2 regions of the Thiomonas sp. DCM-2 genome follow, and region 2 is predicted to be linked to the other one. Evidence: riboswitches for the same ligand, from Rfam matches in the RefSeq annotation. Region 2 holds a riboswitch; the other holds the start of a gene.
What was found. Region 2 has a riboswitch for S-adenosylhomocysteine ahead of ahcY (adenosylhomocysteinase). Riboswitches for the same ligand answer to the same signal wherever they lie in the genome.

Region 1: linked by a shared signal. The riboswitch ahead of metH (methionine synthase) and the one ahead of ahcY (adenosylhomocysteinase) in region 2 are both predicted to bind S-adenosylhomocysteine.

Annotation. Positions count from the first base shown of each region.
Region 1 is NZ_CM165962.1:306,265-320,803, forward strand. Features, by position in the region: gene AC1ZQA_RS01535 (O-acetylhomoserine aminocarboxypropyltransferase/cysteine synthase family protein) at 1-1,006, opposite strand, end outside; gene AC1ZQA_RS01540 (helix-turn-helix domain-containing protein) at 1,075-1,977, opposite strand; gene AC1ZQA_RS01545 (efflux transporter outer membrane subunit) at 2,225-3,730, shown strand; gene AC1ZQA_RS01550 (efflux RND transporter periplasmic adaptor subunit) at 3,785-4,969, shown strand; gene AC1ZQA_RS01555 (efflux RND transporter permease subunit) at 4,984-8,103, shown strand; gene metH (methionine synthase) at 8,192-10,930, opposite strand; S-adenosyl-L-homocysteine riboswitch at 10,986-11,066, opposite strand; gene AC1ZQA_RS01565 (Crp/Fnr family transcriptional regulator) at 11,137-11,751, shown strand; gene AC1ZQA_RS01570 (hypothetical protein) at 11,760-11,924, opposite strand; gene AC1ZQA_RS01575 (class I SAM-dependent methyltransferase) at 11,978-12,652, opposite strand; gene lipB (lipoyl(octanoyl) transferase LipB) at 12,758-13,420, shown strand; gene lipA (lipoyl synthase) at 13,441-14,403, shown strand; gene AC1ZQA_RS01590 (DUF3429 domain-containing protein) at 14,497-14,539, shown strand, end outside.
Region 2 is NZ_CM165962.1:1,071,507-1,086,045, reverse strand. Features, by position in the region: gene AC1ZQA_RS05260 (glutelin) at 1-207, shown strand, start outside; gene AC1ZQA_RS05255 (helicase HerA-like C-terminal domain-containing protein) at 228-1,742, opposite strand; gene AC1ZQA_RS05250 (YebC/PmpR family DNA-binding transcriptional regulator) at 1,862-2,584, shown strand; gene purD (phosphoribosylamine--glycine ligase) at 2,600-3,883, shown strand; gene AC1ZQA_RS05240 (1-phosphofructokinase family hexose kinase) at 3,873-4,841, opposite strand; gene AC1ZQA_RS05235 (hydantoinase B/oxoprolinase family protein) at 4,845-8,471, opposite strand; gene apbC (iron-sulfur cluster carrier protein ApbC) at 8,492-9,583, opposite strand; gene AC1ZQA_RS05225 (MFS transporter) at 9,709-10,929, shown strand; gene metF (methylenetetrahydrofolate reductase [NAD(P)H]) at 10,917-11,765, opposite strand; gene ahcY (adenosylhomocysteinase) at 11,769-13,187, opposite strand; S-adenosyl-L-homocysteine riboswitch at 13,247-13,373, opposite strand; gene AC1ZQA_RS05210 (LysE family translocator) at 13,465-14,109, opposite strand; gene AC1ZQA_RS05205 (CorA family divalent cation transporter) at 14,143-14,539, opposite strand, start outside; gene AC1ZQA_RS05200 (hypothetical protein) at 14,477-14,539, opposite strand, start outside.

The DNA.
Region 1 (14,539 bases), 770 kb from region 2:
CGCGGCCGTGCATCAGGCGCTGCGCCACATCGTGATCGGGGTGATCCACCAGTCCGGCGTAGCGGACCCAGGCCACGCGCGGATGCTGTTGCAGATGCTCGGCAATGTGCAGCGCGTTGGCGCAGATGCGGTCCATGCGCAGCGGCAGGGTTTCGATGCCCTGCAGAATGAGGAAGGCGTTGAGCGGCGACAGCGCCGCGCCCATGTTGCGCAGCGGCACCACGCGGGCGCGGGCAATGAATGCGGCTGCGCCGAACTGCTGCGTGTAGCTCACGCCGTGATAGCTCACATCGGGCTCGACCAGCAGCTTGAAGCGGTCTGCATGCGCCATCCAGTCGAACTTGCCGGAATCGACAATCGCCCCGCCCACGCTGTTGCCGTGGCCGCCGAGATATTTGGTCAGCGAATGCACCACGATGTCCGCGCCATGCGCGATCGGGCGGCAGAGATAGGGCGACGGCACGGTGTTGTCCACGATCAGCGGCACGCCGTGTGCGTGCGCCACGGCGGCCAGCGCGCCGATGTCGGTGACGTTGCCCAGCGGGTTGCCGATGGTTTCGCAGAACACCGCGCGGGTGCGGGCGTCGATCAGGCGCTCGAAGCTCGCCGGGTCGCGCGGATCGGCAAAGCGCACCTCCAGGCCTTGCCGCGGAAACGTGTGCGCAAACAGGTTGTAGGTGCCGCCGTACAGGCGGCTGCTGGACACGATGTTGTCACCTGCCTCGGCCAGGGTTTGAATCGCCGCCGTGATGGCCGCCATGCCCGATGCCACCGCCAGCGCCGCAATGCCGCCTTCGAGCGCAGCAACGCGCTTTTCCAGCACGTCATTGGTCGGATTCATCATGCGGGTGTAGATGTTGCCCGCCACCTTCAGATCGAACAGATCGGCGCCATGCTGGGTGTTGTCGAAGGCATAAGACACCGTCTGATAGATGGGAACCGCCACGGAGCGGGTGACGGGGTCGGGGGCGTAGCCACCGTGCACGGCCAGGGTTTCGAATTTCATGGAATCTCCTTGTTCTGGTGCAGCGCAAAGCGTACTGCGCGCCGCGGGTCACGCCAAAGAACTTTTGTTCAGATCGGTATGCCGACCTGCTGCGTCGAAGCCGCAATGTCCGGTTCGTCCAGGGGGACCGTCGCCGGGCCGCGCCGACTGGCCGCCATGTCGCGCTGCTGCGACTGGAAATAGGCCGCGGGCGTGCTGCCCAGCGCCAGACGAAAGGCCTTGATGAAGGCGCTGACACTGTCATAACCGAGCGATAGCGCCACGTCCTTGACGGCGCGCCCCGTGGCCAGCCATTCCAGCGCCTGGGTGAGCCGCGCCCACTGCCGCCACTGCGCAAAGCTCATTCCGGTTTCCTCCACGAACTTGCGGCTGAGCGTGCGCGGGCTGATGTCTGCCCAGCGCGCCCATTGCTCCAGGGTGCGCGGGCTGGCGATGTGCGCCATCAGCGCGCGGGCGATTGCCAGCAAGCGCGCATCGCGGGGCCAGGGCAGCTGCAGCGGCCGCGCCGGAGACTGCCGCAATTCATCGAGCAACACCAGCAGCAGCCGCATGCGGCCGAGATCGAGCCGCTCGTCGTGCGGCCAGGACAGCGCCTTCTGCAGGATGAGGGCAACCAGCGGATTGAGCGCGTAGCTGGCGGGCTCGGACGGCAGATCGCCGCAGAGCTGCGGCACGAGAAACGCGCCAAACCCCGCGGTCGGGCCGAAAGACTGCACCGCATGCTCCACGCCGGGCGGCATCCAGCCGATGGTCTGCGACGGCGCCAGTTGCCGCCCTTGCGCGGTTTCCACCACCACCAGTCCTTCGGTCAGCAAGAACAGCGTGCCGCGTGCATGGCAATGCGTGGTCGGGTCCATGGCCACCTGGTTGCGGACGTTCACCGCAATCAGTTCGGCGCCGCCCTGATGGTTGATGCGTTCGTGCAGCTCGGTGTTGCTGCATTCTTGACTGGAGCGTGCGGAGGCCGACATGGGATTGGCGTTTTTGCGATATTCATTGGCATAGTAAAGCAACCCGGCCAATGATCCTTGCCCTAGCATGCTTCGCAACCAAACCCTTGGATCTGCGGTTCGCACCCGGCAGACTTTGGGGCTGACCCCTAGAATCGGCCGACCTTCAGAACAGCCTGCAATCGCGCCATCCCGGCGGGTCATGCGGGTTGTTTCAGCGGGCACGGCACTTGCCATGCCGCCCGACCGTCTTTCAGGAACGCGTCTCATGCAGAATCTTTTCGCGACCCCTCGCGTGATGTGGATGGCCCTTGGCGCTGCGCTGCTTGCAGGCTGCACCACGGTCGGCCCCGATTTCAAGACCCCGCCTGCACCCGGAGTCAAGCAATACACGCGACAGGCTCTGCCGACGCAGACCGCTTCCGCGCCCGGAGCCATGGGCGCGGCGCAGAGGTTTGAAACCGTCGACAGCATCGCCCCCGACTGGTGGCGCGCCTACGGATCTGCCCGGCTCGATGACCTGGTGAACACGGCCCTGCGCAGCAGCCCGACCCTGGCCGCCGCCGAGGCCACATTGCGGCAGGCGCAGCAGACCTACGCCGCGCAGGCTGGCTCCACGCTCTACCCCACGGTCAACGGCAAGCTCGGCGCCAGTCGCAACCAGACCAATGCGGCGTCTGTCGGCCAGAGCAACAATGCCAGCAACATCTTCAATCTGTACAACGCAAGCATTGCGGTCAATTACAACTTCGACCTGTTCGGCGGCAACCGCCGCGCGCTGGAAGCCCTGGCCGCGCAAGCCAATTACCAGCAGTATCAACTCGACGGCGCCCGCCTGACGCTGGCTGCCAATGTGGTGACGGCGGCATTCACGCAGGCCCAGCTTGCCGCGCAGATCGACGCCTCCGAGGCCATCCTCAAGGCGCAGCAGAATCAGCTCGAGATCGCGGTCAAGCGCTTCGATCTCGGTGCGGCCGCCCGCACGGACGTGCTGACCCTGCAGACCCAGGTGGAGCAGACCCGCGCCACCATTCCGCCGCTGCGCAACAAGCTCGAACAGACCGATCACCTGCTCGCCGTGCTGCTCGGGCAGGCGCCGGGCGCAGCCGACATCCCGCGCTTCACCCTGGCCGACTTCCATCTGCCGCAGACCCTGCCCGTGGTCGTGCCTTCTGCGCTGGTGCAGCAGCGCCCGGACATCCAGGCCAGTGCCGCGCTGCTGCATGCGGCCACGGCGCAGTATGGCGTGGCGGTGTCCAACCTGTACCCGCAGATCAATCTCAGCGCCAACCTGGGCACGCAGGCGCTCACACTCGGCGCCTTGTTCGGCCCCGGCTCCACGGTGTGGGCGCTGGCCGGGCAACTGGCGCAGCCGCTGTTCAACGCCGGGCTGAAGGCCGGCGCCAATGCGGCCGAAGCCAGCCTGCAGGCGGCGGGCGCCAACTATCAGCAGACCGTGCTGCAGGCCCTGCGCAATGTGGCCGATGCCCTGCGCGCGCTGGACAACGACGCCCAGACGTTGCAGGCGCAGGCCGCGGCCGACGCGTCTGCACAGGAGTCGCTCAAGTTGGTCGATCAGCAATATCAGCTCGGCGCGGCCAGCTATCTGCAGCTGCTCACCGCCCAACAGCAGGCGCAGCAGACCCGCATCGGCCTGATCTCTGCGCAGGCGCAGCGCCTGTCCGACAGCGCAGCGCTGTACCAGGCCATGGGCGGTGGGGTGCTCGCGCAGCCCGCAACCCAGGCGCAGACCGCGAAGATGTCCGCCCACTGAGCAATCGCCGCTTCGACCAAGCAGACCACCGAAACCAGGACACGGAGTACACAGATGACCAAAGGCACAACCAAGCGCATGATCATCATGCTCATCGTCGCAGGCGTGATCGTCGGCGGGGTGGTGTGGTTCCAGGGATTCAAGAACACCATGATCGCCAAGGCGATCAAGGGGCAGTCCAACCCGCCGCAGACGGTCTCGACCACGGTGGCCGAGGTCTCGCGCTGGCAGCCCACGGTCGAGGCGCTGGGCAATCTGCGCGCCAGCCAGCAGTCCAGCCTGAGCGCGCAGATCGGTGGCATCGTCACTGCGATCCATTTCGAATCGGGGCAGAAGGTGCGCGCCGGACAGTTGCTGGTGCAGATCGATGACGCCCCACAGCGCGCGCAGTTGGCGCAGCTGCAGGCGCAGCTCGGGCAAGTGCAGGCGCAACTGGCGCTGGCGCGCATCAACCTGCAGCGTGACGAGGCGCAGCTCAAGGCGCAGGCGGTCAGCCAGGCGGTGGTCGATACCGACCGCGCCAATGTCGCCAGCTTCGAGTCGCAGCTCAAGGCGCTGGGTGAGCAGATCAATGCACAGAAGGCGGTGATCGCGCAGGCCAGCATCCGCGCACCGTTCTCGGGCGTGCTCGGCATTCGGCAGATCGACCTGGGCCAATATCTTGCGCCGGGCGCCACCGCCGTCACGCTGCAGCAGCTCGATCCCATGGACATCGACTTTACCGTGCCGCAAAGCCAGATCGATCTGATCCAAACGGGCATGCGCGCCCAGGTGCAGTCCAACGCGGCACCTGACAAGACCTATGCCGCCAAGGTCATCGCGATCGAGCCGCAGGTCGACCCGAGCACGCGCAACCTCAAGGTACGCGCGCGCATCGCCAACCCCAGTGGCGCGCTGCTGCCCGGGGTGTTCGCCACGGTGCGCATCGACGACGGCCAGCCGCGCGACTATCTCACCCTGCCCAACGCCGCGGTGGCCTACAACCCGTATGGTGCGACCGTGTTCGTGGTCAAGGACGAAGGCAAGGGGGCGGATGGCAAGCCCAGGCTGGTTGCCGAGCAGCGCTTCATCACCACCGGCCCGACCCGCGGCGACCAGGTCGCGGTGCTCTCGGGGCTGAAGGCGGGTGAGACCGTGGTCACTGCCGGGCAGCTCAAGCTGCGCAATGGTGTTCCGCTGTTGATCAACAACAGCGTGCAGCCGTCCAACAGTCCCAACCCGCAAGTCCCCAATTCCTGAACAGGCCGCTGACGATGAACAAGAAATTCACCGACATTTTCATCGAGCGCCCGGTGCTGGCCACCGTGGTCAGCCTGGTGATCCTGGTGCTGGGGCTGCGCTCGGTCGGACTGCTGCCCGTGCTGCAGTACCCCTACACGCAGAACGCCGTGGTCACGGTCACCACCGCCTATCCCGGCGCCGACGCCAATCTGGTGGCCAGCTTCATCACCACTCCGCTGGAAAACGCCATTGCCCAGGCCAATGGCATCGACTACATGACCTCCAGCAGTGTGCAGGGGTTGAGCACCATCACCGTCAACCTGCGGCTGAACTACGACCCGGACAAGGCGCTCACCGAAATCAACACCAAGGTCAACTCGGTGCTCAACCAGCTGCCCCCGCAGTCGCAAAAGCCGGTGCTGTCGGTGTCGATCGGGCAGACCATCGACGCGATGTACATCGGCTTCTACAGCGATGTGCTCAAGCCCAACCAGATCACCGACTACCTGATCCGCAGCGTGCAGCCCAAGCTGCAGGCGGTCGAGGGAGTGCAGACCGCAGAAATCCTCGGCGCGAAGAACTTTGCGCTGCGCGCCTGGCTCGATCCGAACAAGCTCGCCGCCTACGGGCTGACCGCCGCCGACGTGTACCAGGCGCTGGCGGCGAACAACTATCTGGCCTCCACGGGCAACGCCAAGGGTCAGATGATCCAGATTGCCCTGTCGGCCAACACCGATCTGAAGTCGCTCGAGGGCTTCAAGAACATGGTGATCAAGTCGGTGGGCGGCAAGGTGGTCCGGCTCGATGATGTGGCCAACGTCACGCTGGGGTCGGATGACTACGACACTGCGGTGGCGTTCGATGGCAAGACCTCGGTGTACATCGGCATTCAGGTTGCGCCGGGTGCCAACCTGCTCGATGTCATCGCGCGGGTGCGCAAGGCGTTCCCCGACATCCAGTCGCAGCTGCCTTCTGGGCTGAAGGGCACCATCGTCTATGACTCGACCAAGTTCGTCAACGCCTCGATCGACGAGGTGGTCAAGACCCTGGTCGAGGCTGTGTTCATCGTCGCGCTGGTGGTGTTCCTGTTCCTGGGCTCCTTGCGCTCGCTCATCATCCCGCTGGTGGCGATTCCGCTGTCCATCGTCGGCACCTTCACCGTCATGCTGGCGCTGGGCTACTCGATCAATCTGCTGACGCTGCTGGCCATCGTGCTGGCCATCGGCCTGGTGGTCGACGATGCCATCATCGTGGTCGAGAACGTCAGCCGCCACCTCGAGGAGGGCATGAGCCGACACGACGCCGCGGTGCGCGCCGCGCGCGAGCTGGCCAACCCCATCATCGCGATGACCATCGTGCTGATCGCGGTGTATGTGCCCATCGGCTTCATGGGCGGCTTGACCGGCGCGCTGTTCACCGAGTTTGCCTTCACCCTGGTCGGTACGGTGGTGATCTCCGCGATCATCGCACTGACCCTGTCGCCGATGATGTGCTCACGGCTGCTCAAGGCACCCAACCCGCAGAGCCACAGCCTGCAGGACCGCATCGTGCTGTTCCTCGACCGCACCTTCGAGCGTCTGCACAACCGCTACGAGCGCGTGCTGCACGGCTCGCTCGAGTTCCTGCCGGTGACCGCGGTGATGGCGCTGATCGTGCTCGGTTTCATCCCCTACCTGTTCACCACCTCGATGTCCGAGCTGGCGCCGCAGGAGGATCAGGGGGTGCTGATCTCGATCTCGTTCAACAACCCTGCGGCCACGCTCGACCAGCGCGCGCTCTACGCCAAGCAGGTGTACGAGGTGTTCAAGCAATTCCCTGAAACCGACCATGTGTTTCAGCTCAACACCCCGAGCCAGGTGATCGGCGGCATGGTGCTCAAGCCCTGGGATGAACGCACCAAGACGGCCACGCAGCTGCAGCCCGTGGTGCAAAAGGACCTCAGCCACATCGCCGGCAGCCAGATCGCGGTGTTCCAGCCGCCGCCGCTGCCGGGCGCGCGCGGGCTACCGATCCAGTTCGTCATCACCACCAGCGAGCCGTTCTCCAACCTCTATCAGGTCTCGCAGAAATTCCTGCAGGATGCGCTCAAGACCGGGCGGTTCATCTTCCTGCAGTCCGACCTGCGCATCGATCTGCCGCAAACCCGCATCTCGATCGACCGCAACATGGCCGCGCAGCTCGGGCTGACCATGCAGGACATCGGCTCGGCGCTGTCGGCCATGCTCGGCGGCGGCTATGTCAACTTTTTCGAGCTCGACGGCCGCTCGTACAAGGTCATCCCGCAGGTCGAGCAGAAGTTCCGCCTCAACCCGGACGCGGTCAAGCACTACTACATCCGCACCGCCAGCGGCGCGATGGTGCCGCTGTCCACCGTGGTGCACCTGACCAACACCGTCCAGCCCGAGACCATCAATCACTTCCAGCAGGCCAACTCGGCGACCATCCAGGGCGTGGCCATGCCCTTTGTCGCGCAGGGGCAGGCGCTCGACGACCTCAAGACCCTGGCGCAGCGCACCCTGCCCGCGGGCTACAGCTTCGACTACGCCGGGCCGTCGCGGCAGTTCGTGCAGGAATCGGGCGGGCTGCTGCTGACCTTCGGCTTCGCGCTGGTGATCATCTTTCTCGCGCTGGCGGCGCAGTTCGAGAGCTTCCGCGACCCGATCATCATCCTGGTGTCGGTGCCGATGGCGATTTCGGGCGCGCTGCTGTTCATCAACCTCGGCATCGGCCATGCCACGCTCAACATCTATTCCGAGGTCGGGCTGGTGACCCTGATCGGTCTGATTTCCAAGCACGGCATTCTGATCGTCGAGTTTGCCAACAACCTGCAGCGCGAGGGGCTGAGCAAGCGCGAGGCGATCGAGCGGGCTGCCGGGCTGCGGCTGCGCCCGATTCTGATGACCACCGCGGCGATGGTGTTCGGCGTGTTTCCGTTGATCTTCGCCAGCGGTGCCGGTGCGGTCAGCCGTTTCAGCATGGGCCTGGTCATCGCCTCCGGCCTGTCGATCGGCACGCTGTTCACGCTGTTCGTCGTCCCCGCGATGTACATGCTGATTGGCGCGGATCACAGCCATGAAGCGCGTGCCAAGGCCTTGCGGGATGCCGAGGCTCAAGCGGTTGCAAACGGCGGCGGGTTGGTGGGCAAGGCCTGAGCCGCGTCGCAAGGCACAAAAAACCGACCTTCGGGTCGGTTTTTTTATGGTCACGTGGAGGGCTGTCGTCTCGGCACGCCCACAGGGCTCAGACCGCTGTCTGCGCCAGTGCCTGCACCGCGACCGATTCCAGCGGCCGACCGGCGCGGCGTTCCCAATCGGCTTTCTGGTCGGGTCCGACGGGGCCGACGTTGAAGTATTGCGACTCGGGGTGGGCGAAGTAAAAACCGCTCACACTCGCCGCAGGCAGCATGGCCCAGCTCTCGGTCAGGGACATGCCGATGTCCTGCGCCTGCAGCACGCGGAACATCTCGCCCTTGACCGAATGCTCGGGGCAGGCCGGATAGCCCGGCGCCGGGCGAATGCCGCGATATTTTTCGGCGATCAGCTCGGCCGTGCCGAGCGATTCGTCCGGCGCGTAGGCCCAGAATTCGGTGCGCACGCGCTGGTGCATCCGTTCGGCCAGTGCTTCGGCCAGCCGGTCGGCCAGCGACTTGAGCATGATGGCGGAATAGTCGTCGAGGTCGGCGAGAAAGGCCTTTTCCTTGGCTTCCACGCCCAGACCCGCGGTCACGGCGAACACGCCGAGGTAGTCTGGTGCCACGCCCTTGGGTGCGATGAAGTCGGCCAGCGCGCGGTTGGGGCGGGGCACGCCGTCGACCACGGGGCGCTCGGTCTGCTGGCGCAGGCCATGCCACACCATCAGTTCGGTGCTGCGGCTCTCGTCGGTGTAGAGCGCGATATCGTCGTCGTTCACGCTGTTGGCAGGCCACAGGCCGATGACGGCATTGGCCGTGAGCCAGCGGCCCTCGATCAGCCGCTTGAGCATGCGCTGCGCGTCGCTGTAGACGCGGCGTGCGGACTCGCCCACGATGTCGTCGGTGAGGATGTCGGGAAACTTGCCCGCCAGATCCCAGGTCTGGAAGAACGGCGCCCAGTCGATGCTGGCGGCAATCTCGGCCAGGTCGTAGTTGCGGAACACGCGGCGGCCGATGAACTTGGGCACCGGCGGGGTGTAGGCCGACCAGTCGATGCGGGCCTTGTTCGCGCGCGCCTGTTGCAGTGACACCAGCGGCGTGACGCGCTTGTTGGCATGCAGTTCGCGCACCTTCACATAATCGGCCTCGATCTCGGCAATGAAGGCCGCGGCCTGATCGGAGAGCAGGTTCTGCGCCACGCCCACGCTGCGCGAGGCGTCGGGCACATAGACCACCGGGCCGTCGTAATGCGGCGCGATCTTCACCGCGGTGTGCACCCGGCTGGTGGTGGCGCCGCCGATGAGCAGCGGCATCTTGCGGCTGCGGAAGTAGTCGTCGCGCTGCATCTCAGCGGCCACGTGCTGCATCTCCTCGAGGCTGGGGGTGATGAGGCCGGACAGACCGATGATGTCCGCACCTTCCTCGCGCGCCTTGGCGAGAATGTCCTTCGCAGGCACCATCACACCCATGTTCACCACTTCGAAGTTGTTGCACTGAAGCACCACGGTGACGATGTTCTTGCCGATGTCGTGCACGTCGCCCTTCACCGTGGCGATGACGATCTTGCCCTTGGCGCGCACATCGCAGCCCGCTGCCTGCATTTCCAGCTTCTCGGCCTCGATGTACGGCAGCAGATGTGCCACCGCCTGCTTCATCACCCGCGCACTTTTCACCACCTGCGGCAGGAACATCTTGCCCGCGCCGAACAGATCGCCGACCACGTTCATGCCGTCCATCAGCGGGCCTTCGATGACATGCAGCGGCCGCCCGCCTTCGGCGCGCATGGCCTGCCAGACTTCCTCGGTGTCGTCGATGATGAAATCGGTGATGCCGTGCACCAGCGCATGCGAGAGCCGCTGGCGCACCGGCAGTTCGCGCCAGGCCAGCCGCGCGGTGTCGTCCTTGGCGGCGCCCCTGACGGTTTCGGCCACTTCCAGCAGGCGTTCGGTGGCGTCCGGTCGGCGGTTGAGCACCACGTCTTCCACGCGCTCGCGCAGCGTGGGGTCGAGATCGTCGTACACCCCCATCTGCCCCGCGTTGACAATGCCCATGTCCATGCCGGCCTGAATGGCGTGATACAGGAACACGGTATGGATGGCCTCGCGCACCGGCTCGTTGCCGCGGAAGGAGAAGCTCACATTCGACACGCCGCCAGACACCTTGGCGCCGGGCAGGTTCTGCTTGATCCAGCGCGTGGCGTTGATGAAATCGACTGCGTAGTTGTTGTGCTCCTCGATGCCGGTGGCAATGGCGAAAATGTTTGGATCGAAGATGATGTCTTCCGGCGGAAACCCCACCCGATCGACCAGCAGGCGGTAGGCGCGTTCGCAGATCTCGATCTTGCGCTGAAAGGTATCGGCCTGTCCCTGCTCGTCGAAGGCCATGACCACCGTGGCCGCGCCATAGCGCCGCAGCAGCCTGGCCTGGCGGATGAACTCAGCCTCGCCTTCCTTCATGGAAATGGAGTTCACCACCGGCTTGCCCTGCACGCAGCGCAACCCGGCCTCGATCACGCTCCACTTCGAGCTGTCGATCATCACCGGCACGCGGGCGATGTCGGGCTCGGATGCCATGAGGTTGAGAAACCGCACCATCGCCGCCTTGCTGTCGAGCATGGCTTCGTCCATGTTCACATCGATGATCTGCGCGCCGTTTTCCACCTGCTGCCGTGCCACGGCAAGCGCCTTGTCGAACTCTCCAGCCAGCACCATGCGGGCGAAGGCCTTGGAGCCGGTGACATTGGTGCGCTCGCCGATATTGACGAACAGCGAGCCAGGGCCAATCGACAGTGGCTCCAGCCCGGAGAGTTGCAGGGGAGGCGGGGCGGAATGCGTGGCGTCGGCGGGCATGGGGATTTTCTCGGAGTGGGGTCTGGCAGGGCCTTGCGCGCCGTGCAGGCGGGCGTCTGGGTGAGCGCCGTTGATTCCCCCAAGCCTGGCACCAGCGGGTGACCCCGCAATCGATGCTGCAACGCTCCTTGGAAGCACCTATTGTAAAGATCGGCGCGTCACCGTGCCGACAGGCCTACCATGAGCGCGCTACGCCTTTTTCGACCATGCCTGACCGACGTTCTCCCATCCGCACCGACCACGCCACCTGGGCGCCGCGCATCGCGCAACTGCTGCTGCGCCAGCCGGGGCATCGTCTGAGCGCGGAAGATGCCGTGCTCATCGCCAACCTGATGCAGGTGCGCTGGGTGCAGGCGGGCACGCGCTTCATCCAGCAGGACGACGACACGCACGATGGCACCATCCTGATGCTGCTCTACGGCGAGGTCAGCGTGGAAAAGGCGCCGCAGCACCAGGGCGACAGCCTGGTGGTGTCGATTGCCAAGGCCGGGCAGATGTTCGGTGAAATGGGCGTGCTGCTCGACGCGCCGCGCAGCGCAAGTTGCGTGGCCTATTCCGACGTGGCGCTGGCGGAACTCAGCCGCCAGGCGCTGGAGCAACTGGTGGAGCAGCACCCCGCAGCGGCGGCGCGGCTGGCGCTGGGCATTGCCAGCCGTCTGGCCGAGCACCTGCGCGATACCTCGAACAAGCTCAGCTCCATGTCGCGTCTGGTCAGTGCCATGCACCCGGCCATCCGCTCGCAGATGCTGGGGCCGAAGTCGGGTTTCTCGCCGAGTCAACTGGCGGACCCGGCCGATCCGTCCGACCCCCTCGCGGATTGACTGCGCTGTTACAGCCGCCCCACGGCCTCTGCGGCCAGCCAGCTCACCACACTGGCGAGCAGGAAGACCAGAAACCCGATATGGCTCTCCATGCCCAGGCGCTCGGTGAAAAACCGCCGCAGGCCATACACGGCGAAGGGGTAGATGATGAGGGAGACAAAAAATCCAGCCACGGCGCGTTTCTCCAATCCATCGCCGCCCGCCGCATGGCGGCATCGACGCGCCGCTATTGTGTCGGGTCCGGCGCCTGGCAGGTGTGAGGGGCTGTAAAAGCACGCTGGTAAACGAAAACCGAGGCGGGTGGCGCGTTGCGCCAGGCCAGCCCCGCTCGGCGCACATGCAGCCCCAGGTCGTCGCGCAGGGCCCGTGACACCGGGCTGGCATGACCATAGGTGAACTGCACGAAACAGCCGCCGGGCCGCAGCACGGCAAAGGCCTCCGTCAGAATGGCGCGCTGGGTGGCGCGCGGCATCGACAGCAACCCAAGGCCGCTGATCACCGCGTCCGCCGGTCCCTCCTGCAGATAGCCCGACGCCTGTGCCGCGGTGCGCAGCGCGCAGGCATCGGCCCGGATCACCTGCAGGCCGGGGAAGCGCTGGCACAGCAGGCCGTGCAACGCGGCGTCGCGCTCGACCACCAGCAGATTGCGCGCGTGCAGGCCATGGTCGATCAGCGCGCGGGTGAACGCGCCGGTGCCGGCGCCGAGTTCGATGACGCGCTGCGTCGCCGGGTTGGTGTCCGGCAGCAGCGACAGCGGCTTGAGCATTTTCTGGCTGAGCTGCCGACCGGACGGCAGCACGGCGGCGACGCCCATCGGATCACGCGCCCAGGCGCGCAGAAACACGCGGATCTGGTGCACGGTGCGAATGCGGGTGGTGGAATCTGTTGACGTGAAACGCATGCGGATGCAGGACAATTGCTGTCTTTCGAAGCCGGTTTTTCACCCGGTCTTCGGTTGTCTCCCTGGGATACCTATTTTCGTGCCGCAACACAGGCTCACCTTAGCATGAACCCGAACGCCAGCGCCGACGCAGCACCCGTCCTGCAATGGCTGGGTGTTCAGGACTATGCGCCCACCTGGGACGCCATGCGCGCGTTCACCGAAGCGCGCACGCCCGCAACGCCCGACCAGCTCTGGGGTGTGGAGCATCCGCCGGTGTTCACGCTGGGACAGGCCGGCAGGCCCGAGCATGTGCTGGTACCGCATGCGGTGCCGGTGGTGCAGACCGACCGCGGCGGGCAGGTGACCTATCACGGGCCGGGGCAGGCGGTGATCTATCTGTTGCTCGACATCCGCCGTCACCGCTGGATGGTGCGCGAAACCGTACAGCGCATCGAGGAGGCGGTGATCCGCACGCTGGCGCGGTGGGACATCGCCGGGCAGCGACGATCGGGTGCGCCCGGCATCTATCTGGCCAGCGGAGAGAAGATTTCCGCGCTCGGGCTGAAGGTGCGCGGGGGCTGCACCTACCACGGCGTGGCGATCAATGTGGCGATGGACCTGACGCCGTTCGATTGGATCAACCCCTGCGGCTATCCGGGGCTGCGCACCATCGACATGGCCAGCCTGGGCGCGCAGGCGACAACCCAGCAGGTGGCAGCGGCCTTCGCCGAGGAATTCGGTGCGATCTGGCAGGCATCTGCCGTCGCGCCTACCATGACGGTCTGATTGCGTTTTTTCATGCTGCCATGACCCCGCCCACCCCCCTGCACACCGACCCCACGATCAAACAGAAAGGGCAGGCCAAGACCGCGCGCATTCCGATCAAGATCGTCGCCGAGCACGCGCCGCTGCGCAAGCCAGAGTGGATTCGGGTGAAGGCGGCCGCGCCCTCGTCGCAGTTCTATGCCATCAAGGGGCTGCTGCGCGAACACAGGCTGGTGACCGTGTGCGAGGAGGCGAGCTGCCCCAACATCGGCGAATGTTTCGGCAAGGGCACGGCGACCTTCATGATCATGGGCGACAAATGCACCCGGCGCTGTCCGTTCTGCGACGTCGGCCACGGCCGGCCCGACCCGCTCGACCCCGACGAGCCCACCAATCTGGCCCGTGCCATTGCTGCGATGAAACTGCGCTACGTGGTCATCACCAGCGTGGACCGCGACGACCTGCGCGATGGCGGCGCGCAGCATTTTGTCGACTGCATCCAGGCCACCCGCGCGCAGTCGCCCGGCACGCAGATCGAGGTGCTCGTGCCCGACTTTCGTGGTCGTCTGGACAAGGCGCTGGACATTTTCGCTGCCGGCCTGCCAGATGTGATGAACCACAACCTCGAGACCGTGCCGCGCCTGTACAAACAGGCCCGTCCGGGTGCCGACTATGCGCATTCGCTCAAGCTGCTGGCCGACTTCAAGGCGCGCCATCCCGGCATCCCGACCAAGAGCGGGCTGATGGTCGGGCTGGGCGAAACCGACGACGAGATTCTCGCGGTGATGCGCGACATGCGTGCCCATGACATCGACATGCTCACCATCGGCCAGTACCTCGCGCCCACCGGCCACCACCTGCCGGTGGCGCGCTATGTGCACCCCGATACGTTTGCCCTGTTCGAGCGCGAGGCGCGCGCGATGGGCTTCACCCATGCGGCGGTCGGCGCTCTGGTGCGCAGCAGCTATCACGCGGACCAGCAGGCGCATGCAGCCGGGGTTTGACGCGCTGGTTTGCGCGCGCGCAGCAGTGCGCACGGCGGGGTCGGCGACAATTCTCTCAGTTCACCTCGCCCTGCATGCACTGGAGACCTCTCGATGAAATTTCCCGCCTACGCGCTTGGCCTTGCCGGGCTGATTC
Region 2 (14,539 bases):
CCGCCCGTGCCGCCGGTCTACTTCGCTCCGCCCCCACCGCCTCCGCCACCTCGCCCTGTGTACTACGGCTATGGTCAGGTCTACACCCCGGTGGCTGTGGCACCGCCCTACTACTACGGGCCTCCGGGGCGCCGCTGGGACCGCGACCATTGGCGGCATGACCACGGCTGGGGCCACCGCGACCGGCGCGATTGGGACGATCGCTGAGACAACCCCGCAGCAGCGGCTCAGCGCCGCTTGCTGCCACCCAGCAGACCGCCCAGCACGCCGCGAATGATTTCGCGGCCCACCGTGCTGCCGATGGTGCGGGCGGCCGACTTGGCCAGTGTTTCGAGCAGAGAGTCCTTGCGGCCCGAGCCCCGCGCCAGTCCGCCAAGTCCCTGGCCGAGCGAATCGAGCAGCCCGCCGCCTGAACCTGCCGGAGTGTCAGCCCCTGGTGCGGGCGCAGCAGACTCCGGCGTGGCCTCTACCCGGCCCTTGAGCAATTCGTAGGCCGATTCGCGATCCACCGTCTTTTCATACACCCCGGCGACCAGCGAGCCCTGCATCAGTGCCTTGCGTTCCTCCGGCGTGATCGGTCCGATGCGGCTGCCGGGCGCCAGCATCCACACCCGCTCGGTCGGCGTCGGTCGGCCCTTGTCGTCGAGCAGCGACACCAGCGCCTCGCCCACGGCCAGTTCGGTGATTGCCTGTGCCACGTCCAGCCCAGGGTTCGGGCGCATGGTGTCGGCAGCGGTTTTCACCGCCTTCTGGTCGCGCGGGGTGAAGGCGCGCAGCGCGTGCTGGATGCGGTTGCCCAGTTGCCCGAGCACGGTGTCCGGGATGTCCAGCGGGTTTTGCGTGACAAAAAACACGCCCACGCCCTTGGAGCGGATGAGGCGCACGACCTGCTCGATCTTTTCCAGCAGCGGCTTGGGCGCGTCGTTGAACAGCAGATGCGCCTCGTCGAAAAAGAACACCAGCTTCGGCTTTTCCGGGTCACCGATCTCGGGCAGGCGCTCGAACAGCTCGGACAGCAGCCACAGCAAAAAAGTCGCGTACAGGCGCGGTGCCTGGTAGAGCCTGTCGGCGGCGAGGATGTTGACCATGCCGCGGCCGCTGCCGTCGGTCTGCATCAGGTCGTCGATATTGAGCATGGGCTCGCCGAAGAACCTGTCGGCGCCCTGGCTTTCAAGTTGCAGCAGCCCGCGCTGGATCGCGCCGATGCTGGCGACGCTGATGTTGCCGTATTCGGTGGTGAAGCTCGCGGCGTTGTCGCCCACTTCCTGCAGCATGGCGCGCAGGTCTTTCATGTCGAGCAGCAGCAGGCCGTTGTCGTCGGCAATCTTGAACACCAGGTTGAGCACCCCGGTCTGCGTCTCGTTGAGCTGCAGCAGGCGCGCGAGCAGCAGCGGGCCCATGTCGGAGATGGTGGCGCGCACCGGGTGGCCCTGCTCGCCGAACACATCCCACAGCGTGACAGGGCAGCCGCCGAACACCGGCTCGGGCAGACCGAGGCTCTTGAGTCGTTCGGCCAGCTTGGGACTCAGGCTGCCCGGCTGCGACAGGCCGGTCAGGTCGCCCTTCACGTCGGCCATGAACACCGGGGTGCCGATGCGCGAAAACGCCTCGGCAAGCACCTGCAGACTCACTGTCTTGCCGGTGCCGGTGGCGCCGGTGATGAGACCGTGACGGTTGGACAGGCGCGGCAGCAAATGGCACTGCACCTGGCCATGCTGGGCGATGAGAATGGGGTCGGACATGGCGGCAGCCTTGGTGTGAGGAGGGTCGGGCGCATGGCGCGAAAGTAGAATGGGCAGTCTATCCAAATGCCCGGCCGCGACGCGGCGGTCAGGGCGCCACCCAGGAGCATCGCACCACCATGGCCGGACATTCCAAATGGGCCAACATCCAGCACCGCAAAGGCCGTCAGGACGAAAAACGCGGCAAGGTCTGGACCAAGATCATCCGTGAAATCTCCGCTGCTGCCCGGTTGGGCGGTGGCGATCCCGGCGCCAATCCGCGCCTGCGCCTGGCCGTTGACAAGGCCAAGGCAGCCAACATGCCGGCCGACACGGTGAAGAAAAACATCGACAAGGCCACCGGCGCGCTCGAAGGCGTGCACTATGAGGAAATCCGCTACGAGGGCTATGGCGTGGGCGGGGCGGCACTCATCATCGACTGTCTCACCGACAACCGCGTGCGCACCGTAGCCGAAGTGCGCCACGCGCTGTCCAAGCATGGCGGCAATCTGGGCACCGAAGGCTCGGTGGCGTTCCAGTTCCGGCATTGCGGGCAACTGGTGTTCGCCCCCGGCACGTCCGAGGACAAGGTGATGGAAGTCGCACTCGAGGCCGGCGCGGACGACGTGATCACCGACGACGACGGCGCCATCGAGGTGCTCACTCCACCGTCGCAGTTCGAGGCTGTGCGGGCCGCGCTCGACGCCGCTGGCCTGCAGGCGGAACTGGCCGCCATCACCATGCGCGCCGACAACACGGTGGAACTTGCCGGGGACGACGCCGAAAAAATGCAGAAACTCATCGACGCGCTGGAAGACCTCGACGATGTGCAAGAGGTCCATCACAACGCCGTGTTCGGCTGAACCGGCGCACACACCATGAAACTCCTCGTCATCGGCTCTGGCGGACGCGAGCACGCCATCGCCTGGAAGCTGGCGCAGTCGCCCCGGGTGCAGTCGGTCTATGTTGCGCCGGGCAACGGCGGCACCGCGCTCGACACCCGGCTGGAGAACCTGCAGGTGGCCAATGCGGAAGAGCTGGCTGCGTTCTGCGTGCGCGAAAAGATCGCCTATACCGTGGTTGGTCCCGAGGCACCGCTGGCGGCGGGCATCGTCGACGGGTTTCGCGCCCGCGGGCTGAAGATCTTCGGCCCCACCCGCGCCGCCGCACAACTGGAAAGCTCCAAGGCCTTCTCCAAGAACTTCATGGCGCGGCATCACATTCCCACCGCGGCCTACGCCACGTTCGAGGATGCGGCGCAGGCGCATGCCTATGTCGATCAGCACGGCGCGCCCATCGTGGTCAAGGCCGATGGGCTGGCCGCGGGCAAGGGCGTGGTCGTGGCGCAGACTGCGGACGAAGCCCATGCCGCGATCGACGACATGCTGCAGGCCAACCGCTACGGGGTGCAGCACAACGCGGGCCGCGCACGCGTGGTCATCGAAGAGTTCCTGCAGGGCGAGGAAGCCAGCTTCATCGTCATGGTGGACGGCCAGCACGTCCTCGCGCTGGCCTCCAGCCAGGATCACAAGCGTCTGCTCGACGGCGACAACGGCCCCAATACCGGCGGCATGGGCGCCTATTCCCCGGCGCCCGTGGTCACGCCGGAGGTCCATGCGCGGGTGATGCGCGAGATCATCCAGCCCACGGTCAAGGGCATGGCGGCCGATGGCATTCCCTTCACAGGATTTCTCTACGCCGGGCTGATGATCGACGCCCAGGGACGCGCCAGGACGCTTGAATTCAACTGCCGCATGGGTGACCCCGAAACCCAGCCCATCATGGCCCGGCTCAAGAGCGATCTTTCCGTGGTGTTCGAAAAGGCGATTGCCGGCCAGCTTGACCAGGTGGAACTGGAGTGGGACCGCCGCACGGCCCTCGGCGTGGTGCTCGCCGCCCACGGTTACCCCGAGAGCCCGCGCAAGGGGGATGTCATCACCGGCATTCCGCCCGAAGCGCCCGACTGCATCACCTTTCACGCAGGCACCACGCTCGATGAACAAGGCGTGCTGCGCACCTCCGGCGGTCGGGTCCTGGCGGTCACCGCGCTGGGCGACTCGCCGCGCATCGCACAGCAGCGCGCCTACGAGGCGATCAGCACGATTCAGTTCGACGGCATGCAGTACCGCCGCGACATTGGGTGGCGGGCGATCAAGCGCTGAACCGCGTTGCAGCCGGCGCGGCGACCACCGCAACCTGCGCCCGTTCCAGCAGTTCCGGCAGCGCGGCCGGGTCGAACAGTTCGGTGCCTGGCTGCGCCGCGGTGCCGCTGCCGCAGGCCAGGGCGAGGCGCAGCGCATTGGCCGGTGCCTCTCCACGCGAAAAACCACTGAGCAGGCCGGCGACCATCGAATCACCAGCGCCCACGGTGGAGACCACAGGCACGACAGGGGCCTCGCCCACGTAGACCTCGGTGGCACTCACCAGCACGGCCCCCTCGCCGCCCAGGGACACGCAGACCCAGCGCACCCCGCGCGCGCAGACAGACTGCGCTGCCGCGATGACGGCCTGCCTGTCGGGCAAGGTTTGCTGCAGCAGTTGTTCGAGTTCGACGCGGTTGGGCTTGATCAGAAAGGGCCGCGAGGCAACCGCCTGCGCCAGCATGTCCCCCTGCGCATCGATCACGGTGCGCGCACCCTGGACCTGCAGCCTGCGGATCAGCTGCGCGTAGAAGTCGGTCGGCACGCCGGGCATGCGCGAGCCGGTGAGCACGGCAAACCCGTCGCCGGTCAGCCGCAGCACGGTGTCGGTGATGTGCTGCAGCGTGCTGGCGTCGAGCGTTGGACCGATGCCGCTGACCTCGAACTGCGCCCGCGGCTGTTGCTGCTGCAGGGTGACGTTGATGCGTGTCTCGCCAGCAATGCGCACGGCGTGAAGCTGCTCGATCTCCCCGGTCACCAGCCGTGTGAACAGATCGCCGATCTCCCCGCCCAGCACCGTGCAGGCCACCGCGGGCATCTGCAGGCGCTTGAGCGCGCGTGCCACATTGATGCCGTTGCCACCCGGATCGAGCCGGTTGGCGTTGGCGTGGACTTTCTGATCCTCGATCAGCTGGGTGATGTCGTAGCTGACGTCCACGCAGGGGTTGAGGGTGAGTGTGACCAGTGCGGGTGTTTCCATGCTTCAACCATACCCGCCGCCACCCGGCGTTTCGATGACAAACACATCGCCCGCCCGCAGTTCCACGCTGGCTGATGCGGGCAGGGTTTCGCACGTGCCGTCGGCGCGCTCCACGCGGTTGATGCCCACCGCGCCGGAGGCACCGCCATGCAGCCCGAACGCGCCCACGCGCCGTCCGTTGGACAGGATGGCCGCGGTCATCGGCGCGAGAAAGCGGATGCGGCGCACACCGCCGTCACCACCGCGCCAGCGCCCCGCCCCGCCCGATCCGGTGCGGATTGCAAAGCTGTCCAACCGCACCGGATAGCGCCATTCCAGCACCTCGGGGTCGGTCAGGCGCGAGTTGGTCATGTGGTTCTGCACCACCGAAGTCCCGTCGAAGCCGCCGATTTGCTGGCCCTGGGCATCGAACACGCCGCCCGCGCCCGATCCACCGGCGATGGTTTCGTAGTACTGATGCTGCGCGTTGCCGAAGGTGAAATTGTTCATGGTGCACTGGCTGGCGGCCTGCACCCCCAGCGCGCCGAACAGCGCATTGGTCACGCACATGCTGACCTCCACATTGCCGGCCACCACGGCAGCGGGCGGGCGCGGCGCCAGCATCGAGCCCTCGGGAATGATGAGCTGCAGCGGCTTCAGACACCCGGCGTTGAGCGGAATGTCGTCATCCACCAGACAGCGGAACACATACAGCACCGCAGCGACGGTCACGGCCCTGGGCGCATTGAGGTTGTCCGGCTGCTGCGGCGAGGTGCCGGTGAAGTCGATGACGGCGCTGCGCGCAGCAGGGTCTACACGGATGGCCACGCAGATGCGTGCGCCGGTGTCGAGTTCGAGGCTGAAGCGCCCATCGTGCAGCGCGCCGATCACCCGGCGTACCGCGGCTTCGGCGTTGTCCTGCACATGGCGCATGTAGGCCTGGACAACGCCGAGGCCATGATCCATCACCAGGCGTTGCAGTTCCTGAACGCCAATCTGGTTGGCTGCGATCTGCGCCTTCAGGTCGGCCAGGTTCTGCTGCGGATTGCGGGCGGGCCAGGGGCCGCCTTGCAGCAGCGCGCGCAGTTCGGCCTCACGCAGCCGACCGGCGTCGACCAGCTTGAAGTTGTCGATCACCACGCCTTCCTCGTCGATGCGGCGCGAGAACGGCGACATGGAACCCGGCGTGATGCCGCCGATATCGGCATGGTGACCGCGCGAACCGACATAGAACAGCACCTGCGCGCCCGCGCGGTCGAACACTGGGGTCACCACGGTGATGTCGGGCAGGTGCGTGCCGCCGTGGTAGGGGTCGTTGAGCAGGAACACGTCGCCGGGCCGCATCGCAGCGCGGTTTTGGCGGATCACGGTCTGGATGCTTTCTCCCATCGACCCCAGATGCACCGGCACATGTGGCGCGTTGGCGATCAACTGCCCCTCGCTGTCGAACAGCGCGCAGGAAAAATCCAGCCGCTCCTTGATGTTGACCGACACCGCGGTGTTCTGCAGCTGCACCCCCATCTGTTCGGCAATGTGCATGAACAGGTTGTTGAACAGCTCCAGCCGCACCGGATCGACCGTGGTGGTGTCGTCGCGCGCGCGGGCCTGCGCGGCCAGCCGCTGCAGTTCCACATGCCCGGCTGCGGTGATGCCTGCGCGCCAGCCGGGCGCAATGAACAGAGTGGTATGGGTCTCGGTGAGAATGGCCGGGCCGTCGATCTGCTGGCCAGGCAGGCAGTCGGCCCGTTGCACCAGCGCCGCCTCTTGCCAGCTCCCGTCGATGAAGACAGGCAGCACGGCACATCGCGGCATCTCTCCCGTGATGGGCGTGTGCTGTGGCTCCTGCAGGACCGGCTCGCCACCGCCCGCGGCCTCCACCAGCAGGGCATCCACCACCAGGCCACGCTCGGGCATGTGGTGCGCGTAACGCTGCAGATAGGTCTGCTCGAACGCGGCGCGCATGGACGGTGCATCGGCAAGCGCCACGGGAAGTGCTGCATCGCTGCCCTCATACCGCAGCAGCACCTTGACCTGCAGGCGAATGGCGTCTGCGGGCACCTCCTGCGCCCGCAGTTCCTGCGTGACATGCGCAGCCAGCGCATCGCGCAAGGCCAGCAGGCGGGGCAGCAGCGCATCGTCCAGCGGCGCTTCCACACTGCGCTGCTGCATCGCGGTCTGCTCGGCCAGCCCCATGCCATAGGCCGACAGCACTCCGGCGTAGCGGTGGATGAACACGCGCTCCATGCCCAGCGCCTCGGCCACGGCGCAGGCATGTTGCGCCCCGGCACCGCCGAAACATTGCAGGGTGTAGCGCGTCACGTCATGCCCGCGCGCCAGAGAAATGCGCTTGATCGCACCCGCCATGGCCTGCACCGCAATCGCCAGATAGCCTTCGGCCACCCCTTCCGGGGTTTGCGGCAGCCCGGTATCAATGGCGATGCGCGCAGCCAGTTGCGCAAACCGGGCGCGCACCGTCTCCAGATCGAGCGGCTGATCGGCCTGCGGGCCGAACACTGCGGGAAAGTGCTCGGGCCGGATGCGCCCGAGCAGCACATTTGCATCGGTGATGGTCAGCGGCCCGCCGCGGCGGTAGCACGCCGGGCCGGGATTGGCGCCGGCCGAATCGGGGCCGACGCGCAGCCGCGCGCCGTCGAAATGCAGGATCGAGCTGCCGCCGGCGGCGACGGTGTGGATGTGCAACATGGGCGCGCGCAGCCGCACCCCGGCCACCTCGGTGTCGAACACGCGCTCGAAGCGGCCGTCGAAATGCGACACATCGGTCGAGGTGCCGCCCATGTCGAAGCCGATGACCCGGGAATGGCCCGCGGCCTGCGCGGTGCGCGCCATGCCGACGATGCCGCCTGCCGGACCGGAGAGCACCGCGTCCTTGCCGCGAAATCCGCCCGCCTCGGTCAGCCCGCCGCTGGACTGCATGAACAGCAGCGGCACTCCCGGCATTTCGGCGGCCACCTGCTCGACATAGCGCCGCAGGATGGGCGAGAGGTAGGCATCGACCACCGTGGTGTCGCCGCGCGAGACGAACTTGATCAGCCGGCTGGTCTGGTGCGAGGTGCTGATCTGCGTGTAGCCGATCGCACGCGCGATCTCCGCCGCCTGCGCCTCGTGCGCAGGATTGCGCCAGCCGTGCAGGAACACGATCGCCGCCGCGCGCAGCCCGGCGTCGAACGCCTGTTGCAGCGCGGCGCGCAGCGCAGCACAGTCCAGCGGCTGCAGCACCGTGCCGTCGGCGGCGACGCGCTCCTGCGCCTCGATCACCCGGCTGTAGAGCAGCTCGGGCAGCACGATGCGCCGGTCGAACAGCCGCGGGCGGTTTTGGTACGCGATGCGCAGCGCATCGCGAAACCCACGCGTGGTGACCAGCACCAGCGGCTCGCCTTTGCGCTCGAGCAGCGCATTGGTCGCCACCGTCGTGCCCATGCGCACGCACTCCACCTGCTGCGGGGTGATTCTTGCACCGGGCGGCAGCCCGAGCAGCTGCCGGATGCCGGCAACCGCGGCGTCGCGGTATTGCTCGGGGTTTTCCGACAGCAGCTTGTGCGTGAGCAGCGCGCCATCGGGGCGACGCGCGACGATGTCGGTGAACGTGCCGCCGCGGTCGATCCAGAATTGCCAGCGACCCGTTGCAGACATGGCTCGACCCGCTGCGCGGCTCAGCTGTTCTGCACGCTGATGGTCGGGAACTTGGCGGTGTAGTCGCGGCCCTGCTGCGCCACCTTCACGGCAACCGCGCGGGCGATGGCCTTGTAGCTCTGCGCGACCGCGCTGTCGGGATCGGCCACGACGGTCGGACGCCCGCCGTCGGCCTGTTCGCGGATGCGGATGTCCAGCGGCAGACCGCCGAGGTAGCCCACCCCGTATTCGGCGCTCATGCGCTGCCCGCCGCCCTCGCCGAAAATGTGCTCGACTTGACCGCAGTGCGAGCACACGTGCATCGCCATGTTCTCGACGATGCCGAGTATCGGCACGCCGACCTTCTCGAACATTTTCAACCCCTTGCGCGCATCGAGCAGCGCGATGTCCTGCGGCGTGGTGACGATGACCGCGCCGGTCAGCGGCACGCGCTGGCTCAGCGTCAACTGGATGTCTCCGGTGCCCGGCGGCATGTCGACGATGAGATAGTCCAGATCCTGCCACGCGGTCTGGCGCAGCAGTTGTTCGAGCGCCTGCGTGGCCATCGGGCCGCGCCAGATCATGGGGTTGTCGGCCTCGATCAGAAAGCCGATCGACATGATCTGCACGCCGTAATTTTCCAGCGGCTCCATGGTCTGGCCGTCGCGGCTTTGCGGCTGACCCGAGACGCCCATCATCATCGGCTGCGACGGGCCGTAGATATCAGCATCAAGCAGGCCGACGCGTGCGCCTTCGGCCGCCAGCGCCAGCGCCAGATTGGCCGCGGTGGTGCTCTTGCCCACCCCGCCCTTACCAGACGCCACGGCGATGATGTTCTTCACTTCGGGCAGCGGCTTCAGGCCGCGCTGCACCGCATGGGACACCACATGGCTGCGCACCGCCACCGACACGTTCTGCACCCCGGGCACGGCGCGCAGCGCGGCAATCACCTGCCTTTGGAGCTCGGCGTGCAGGCTGCGCGCGGGATAGCCGAGTTCGACCTCCAGCGAGACGTCGCCGCCGTCCACGCGCAGATTTTTGATGGCCTTTTCCGCCACCAGCGAGCGGCCGGTCTGCGGGTCCAGCAGGGTTTGAAGGGCGGCGTGAACCGCGGAATCGAGAACTTGGGGCATGTTCAGACAGGCACTGAGAGATCGAGGAATTTGCAGTGTAGGGCCACCCTGACCGGTGTGAAGTCCCCCAGCAAGCAGCCAGATTGATGCACCGCGACAATACGCGGCTGCAAAAGAATTTCACCATGTCTGCCAACACCTCGGTTTCTGCCCTTCCATCCGCCGCGCATCCGCCCATGTCGCGCCATTTCATCGGTTTCATGGCCCTGGCGTGCGGAATCTCGGTTGCCAACATCTATTACGCCCAACCGCTGCTCGAGCAGTTTGCGCAGCATTTCCACACCACGGTGGCTGGCGTGGCCGCGGTGCCGTCGGCCACGCAGATCGGCTATGCCGCCGGGCTGCTGCTGCTGGGGCCGCTGGGCGACCGCCATGCGCGCCATCAGGTCATTCTGATCATGGCCGCGCTGCTCGTCCCCGCGCTGCTGGGCGCTGCGCTGGCGCCCAGTGTGCTGTTGCTGGCGGCGGCGTCGTTCGCCATCGGCATGCTTTCCAGCATTGCGCAGCAGATCATTCCGATGGTCGCGCACCTGGCGCCGCCGCAGTCGCGCGGCAAGGCCATCGGTCTGGTGATGAGCGGCCTGCTGGTGGGCATTCTGGGCGGGCGGGTGCTCGCCGGTGGCATTGCCGCACTGCTGAACTGGCAAGCGGTCTATGTGTTTGCCACGCTGGTGAACATCGGCATGTGGATCATGCTGTGGCGCGTGCTGCCGCGGCTGCCGGTGGACGAAGGCGCTGCGGGCCAGCGCTACGCCACACTGCTGCGCTCCACGCTGCAACAGTTCACATTGCACCGCGATCTGCGTCTTGCCGGGATCACCGGCGGGCTGTTCTTTGCCAGCTTCAGCGTGTTCTGGGTGGGGCTGACGCCCTTGCTGCAAAGTCCGGCCTATGGGTTCGGCCCGGCGGTGGTGGGTGCCTTCGGCATTCTGGGCATCATGGGCGCGCTGGTCGCGCCGCTCTCTGGCCGACATTCCGACAGGCCGGGTGGGCCGCGCCGGGTGCTGTTTGCAGCGCTGACGTTGACCCTGCTGTCCTGGGCGGTGTTCGCGCCGGGGGCGCACGGGTTGTGGTGGCTGATCGCCGGGGTACTGCTGCTCGATGCCGGGGTGCAGGGCAGCCAGATCGCCAACCAGACGCGCATCTATGCGCTGGACGCAGCGGCGCGCAGCCGCATCAACGCGGTGTACATGACGCTGTATTTCATCGGCGGCTCGCTCGGCTCGTTCGTCGCCAGTCATGCCTGGACTGCGGGCGGCTGGGCCGCCGTGACCGCAGCAGGCGCGGGCTTCGCGCTGGCGGCACTGCTGCTGCATGCCGCCAGCGGGCCGCGTCAGGCTGCTTGACGTCCCAGATCGTCGAGCACCGCCAGCGTCGGCTCGGCCTGGTTCAGGGTGTAGAAATGCAGCCCTGGCGCACCGTCGGCGATGAGTTCCTCGCACAGGCTGGCGACCACCTCGCGGCCAAACGCGCGGATGGATTCGCGGTCGTCGCCATAGCTCTGCAGCCGCAGCCGGATCCAGCGCGGAATCTCGGCGCCGCACACCTCGGAAAAACGCAGCAACTGGCTGGAATTGGTGATGGGCATGATGCCCGGCACCACCGGCACATCCAGACCCAGCGCACGCACGTCGTCAACAAAGCGGCGATAGGCCGCCGCGGTATAGAAATATTGCGTGATCGCCGAGTCGGCCCCGGCGCGCACCTTGTCGGCAAAGTGCTGCAGATCGTCCTGCGGGCTTCTGGCCTGCGGATGCATCTCGGGGTAGGCCGCCACTTCGATGTGAATCGCGCCGCCCATCTCGTCACGGATGAACGCCACCAGATCGCGGGCATGGTGAAACTCGCCGCCGATGCCGTAGCCCGACGGCAGATCGCCACGCAGCGCGACGATGCGCTTGACCCCCGCGGCGCGGAACGCCTGCAGATGCCCGCGCACCGACGCACGGCTGGCGCCGATGCACGACAGGTGCGGCGCGGCATCCATGCCCTCGGCGAGGATCTCGCGGACCGTCTGCAGCGTGCCCTCCTGCGTGGATCCCCCCGCGCCGAAGGTGACGGAGCAGAACTCGGGCCGACGCGCGTACAGACGCTGCCGCACCGCCCGCAGCTTGTCCGCGCCCTCGGGCGTCTTGGGCGGGAAGAACTCGAAGCTCAGACTGACCGGTTGTGACGAGGCCATGCATCAGTACCGGTAGTGGGCGGGCTTGTAGGGACCGTCCTTGGGCACATTGATGTAGGCAGCCTGCTGGTCGCTCAGGGTGGTGAGCTGCGCGTTGAGGGTGGTGAGCTGCAGCCGCGCGACATGCTCGTCGAGGTGCTTGGGCAGGGTGTACACGCCCACGGGATAGTCATCCGTCTTGGTGAACAGCTCGATCTGCGCCAGGGTCTGGTTGGCGAAGCTGGAGCTCATCACATAGCTCGGATGGCCGGTGCCGCAGCCCAGGTTCACCAGACGGCCCTTGGCCAGCAGGATGATGCGCTTGCCATCGGGAAAGATGACATGATCGACCTGCGGCTTGATTTCCTCCCACTGATACTTCTCGATGCCCGCGACGTCGATCTCGTTGTCGAAGTGGCCGATGTTGCAGACGATGGCCTGGTTCTTCATGCGGGCCATGTGGTCGTGGGTGATGACGTGGTAGTTGCCAGTGGCGGTGACGAAAATGTCCGCATGCTCACAGGCATAGTCCATGGTCACCACGCGGTAGCCTTCCATCGCCGCCTGCAGCGCGCAGATCGGATCGATCTCGGTCACCCACACCTGGGCCGAGAGCGCACGCAGCGCCTGCGCCGAGCCCTTGCCCACGTCGCCATAGCCCGCAACCACGGCGATCTTGCCCGCCACCATCACGTCGGTCGCACGCTTGATGCCGTCCACCAGCGACTCGCGGCAGCCGTAGAGATTGTCGAACTTGCTCTTGGTGACCGAGTCGTTGACATTGATCGCCGGGAACTTGAGCTCGCCGCGCTGGTGCATCTGGTAGAGGCGATGCACGCCAGTGGTGGTCTCCTCGGTCACGCCCTTGATGTGCGCAAGCCGGGTGGAGTACCACTTGGGCGAGGTCGCCAGCTTGGCCTTGATCGCGGCAAACAACACGCCCTCTTCCTCGCTGGTGGGGTGGTTGAGCACCGCAGCATCGGCCTCGGCCCGCGCACCCAGATGCAGCAGCAGCGTGGCGTCGCCGCCGTCGTCGAGGATCATGTTCGAGTAGCCACCATCCGTCCACTCGAAAATGCGGTGGGTGTAGTGCCAGTAGTCCTCGAGCGACTCGCCCTTGACCGCGAACACCGGCGTGCCGTTGGCGGCAATCGCCGCAGCGGCGTGATCCTGCGTGGAGAAGATGTTGCACGAGGCCCAGCGCACCTGCGCGCCCAGCGCCTGCAGGGTTTCGATCAGCACCGCGGTCTGGATGGTCATGTGCAGGCTGCCGGTGATGCGCGCGCCGCGCAGCGGCTGGCTGGCCGCGTATTCGTTGCGGATGGCCATCAGCGCGGGCATTTCGCTCTCGGCAATGGCGATCTCGCGTCGGCCCCAGTCGGCCAGGCCGATGTCGGCAATCACATAATCAGGGGAATTTTTCAAATCGACCACAGCGTTCATACACACTCCGAACAAAGTGGCCGGGAACGGATGCGCACCGCATCCCGCGCCCGGCACGGGTTGGGTGAGCGCCGTTGAAGGAAAGCGGCCGCGACTTTCAGCGGGCCACCTGCGATCAAAGTCCCGAGCCTGGCGACGGGTGGGGCCAAAAACCGCCACCCATGCGTTGCAACGCTCCTCGGGAAGTCGTGCATTCTATCGGTTCGCGCCCCGCGCGCGTCTGCCGATGAAATGCCCGCACAAACTTGGTTTTGAAACAGCCCTGCCCGAGCCCGCCCTACACCCGGGACGCCAAAGCCAGGCGCAGCCCCAGACCGACAAACACAACACCCGTCAGCCGTCGCACCCAATGCGCCAGGCGCTGCATGCGTCCCACGCCCGCCATGTGTCCACGCGCCCGCGCCGCCACCCAGGCCACGCCCAGGTTGAACAGGGTGCCATTCACGGTGAACACCACCCCGAGCAGGAGAAACGCCCAGCCCTGCCCACTCGTCGATGCACCGACGAACTGCGGCAGAAAGGCCAGGAAGAACAGCACGATTTTCGGATTCAGGACATTGGTCAGCACACCTTGCCAGAACACCGCCCGCGAGGTTGCAGCGGGCAGGCGCGCCGAGGCCAATGGAGGCGTCTGCGGCCGCGCACCCAGCAGCCCCATGCCCAGCCACACCAGATACGCCGCGCCCAGCCACTTCACCACACTGAACGCCAGATCGGATGCCGCAATCAACGCCGACAGTCCCACGGCCGCCGCAGTGACATGCACCAGGCAGCCCGCCCCCACGCCCAGCGCCGCCATGGCCCCCGCCCGCGCGCCCTGCTGCGCACTGCGCGACACGATGAACAGCATGTCCGCCCCTGGCGTCATGTTGAGCAACAGGCCCGAGAGCAGGAACAGGGTGAAGTGGTGAATGTCAGGCATGGGTGGAAATCCGCAAAAGGTGCAATCGAAGGGCTACAGCCAGCGCGAGCGCTTGAGCCAGTCATACAGCCCACCGCACAGCCCCACGGTGAAGACGATGAGTGCCGGATAGGCCCAGGGCAGATCCAGCTCGGGCATGTGGCGGAAGTTCATGCCGAACCAGCCGGTGAGCAGCGTGGGCACGGCCAGCAGCGCAGCCCAGCCAGCAATCCGCTTGACCACCTCGTTCTGCCCCAGAGTCACGAGCGACACCGAGACATTCATCGCCGCCGACAGCGTTTCGCGCAGCGCACCCACCGTGTCGTTGATGCGATTGGCATGGTCATTGACGTCGCGGAAATAGGGCCGCACGGCCTGGGGCATCAGCTCACCGGGCAGGCGCTGCAATTGCGCCAGCACGTCCTGCAGCGGCGCCACTGCCAGCCGCAGC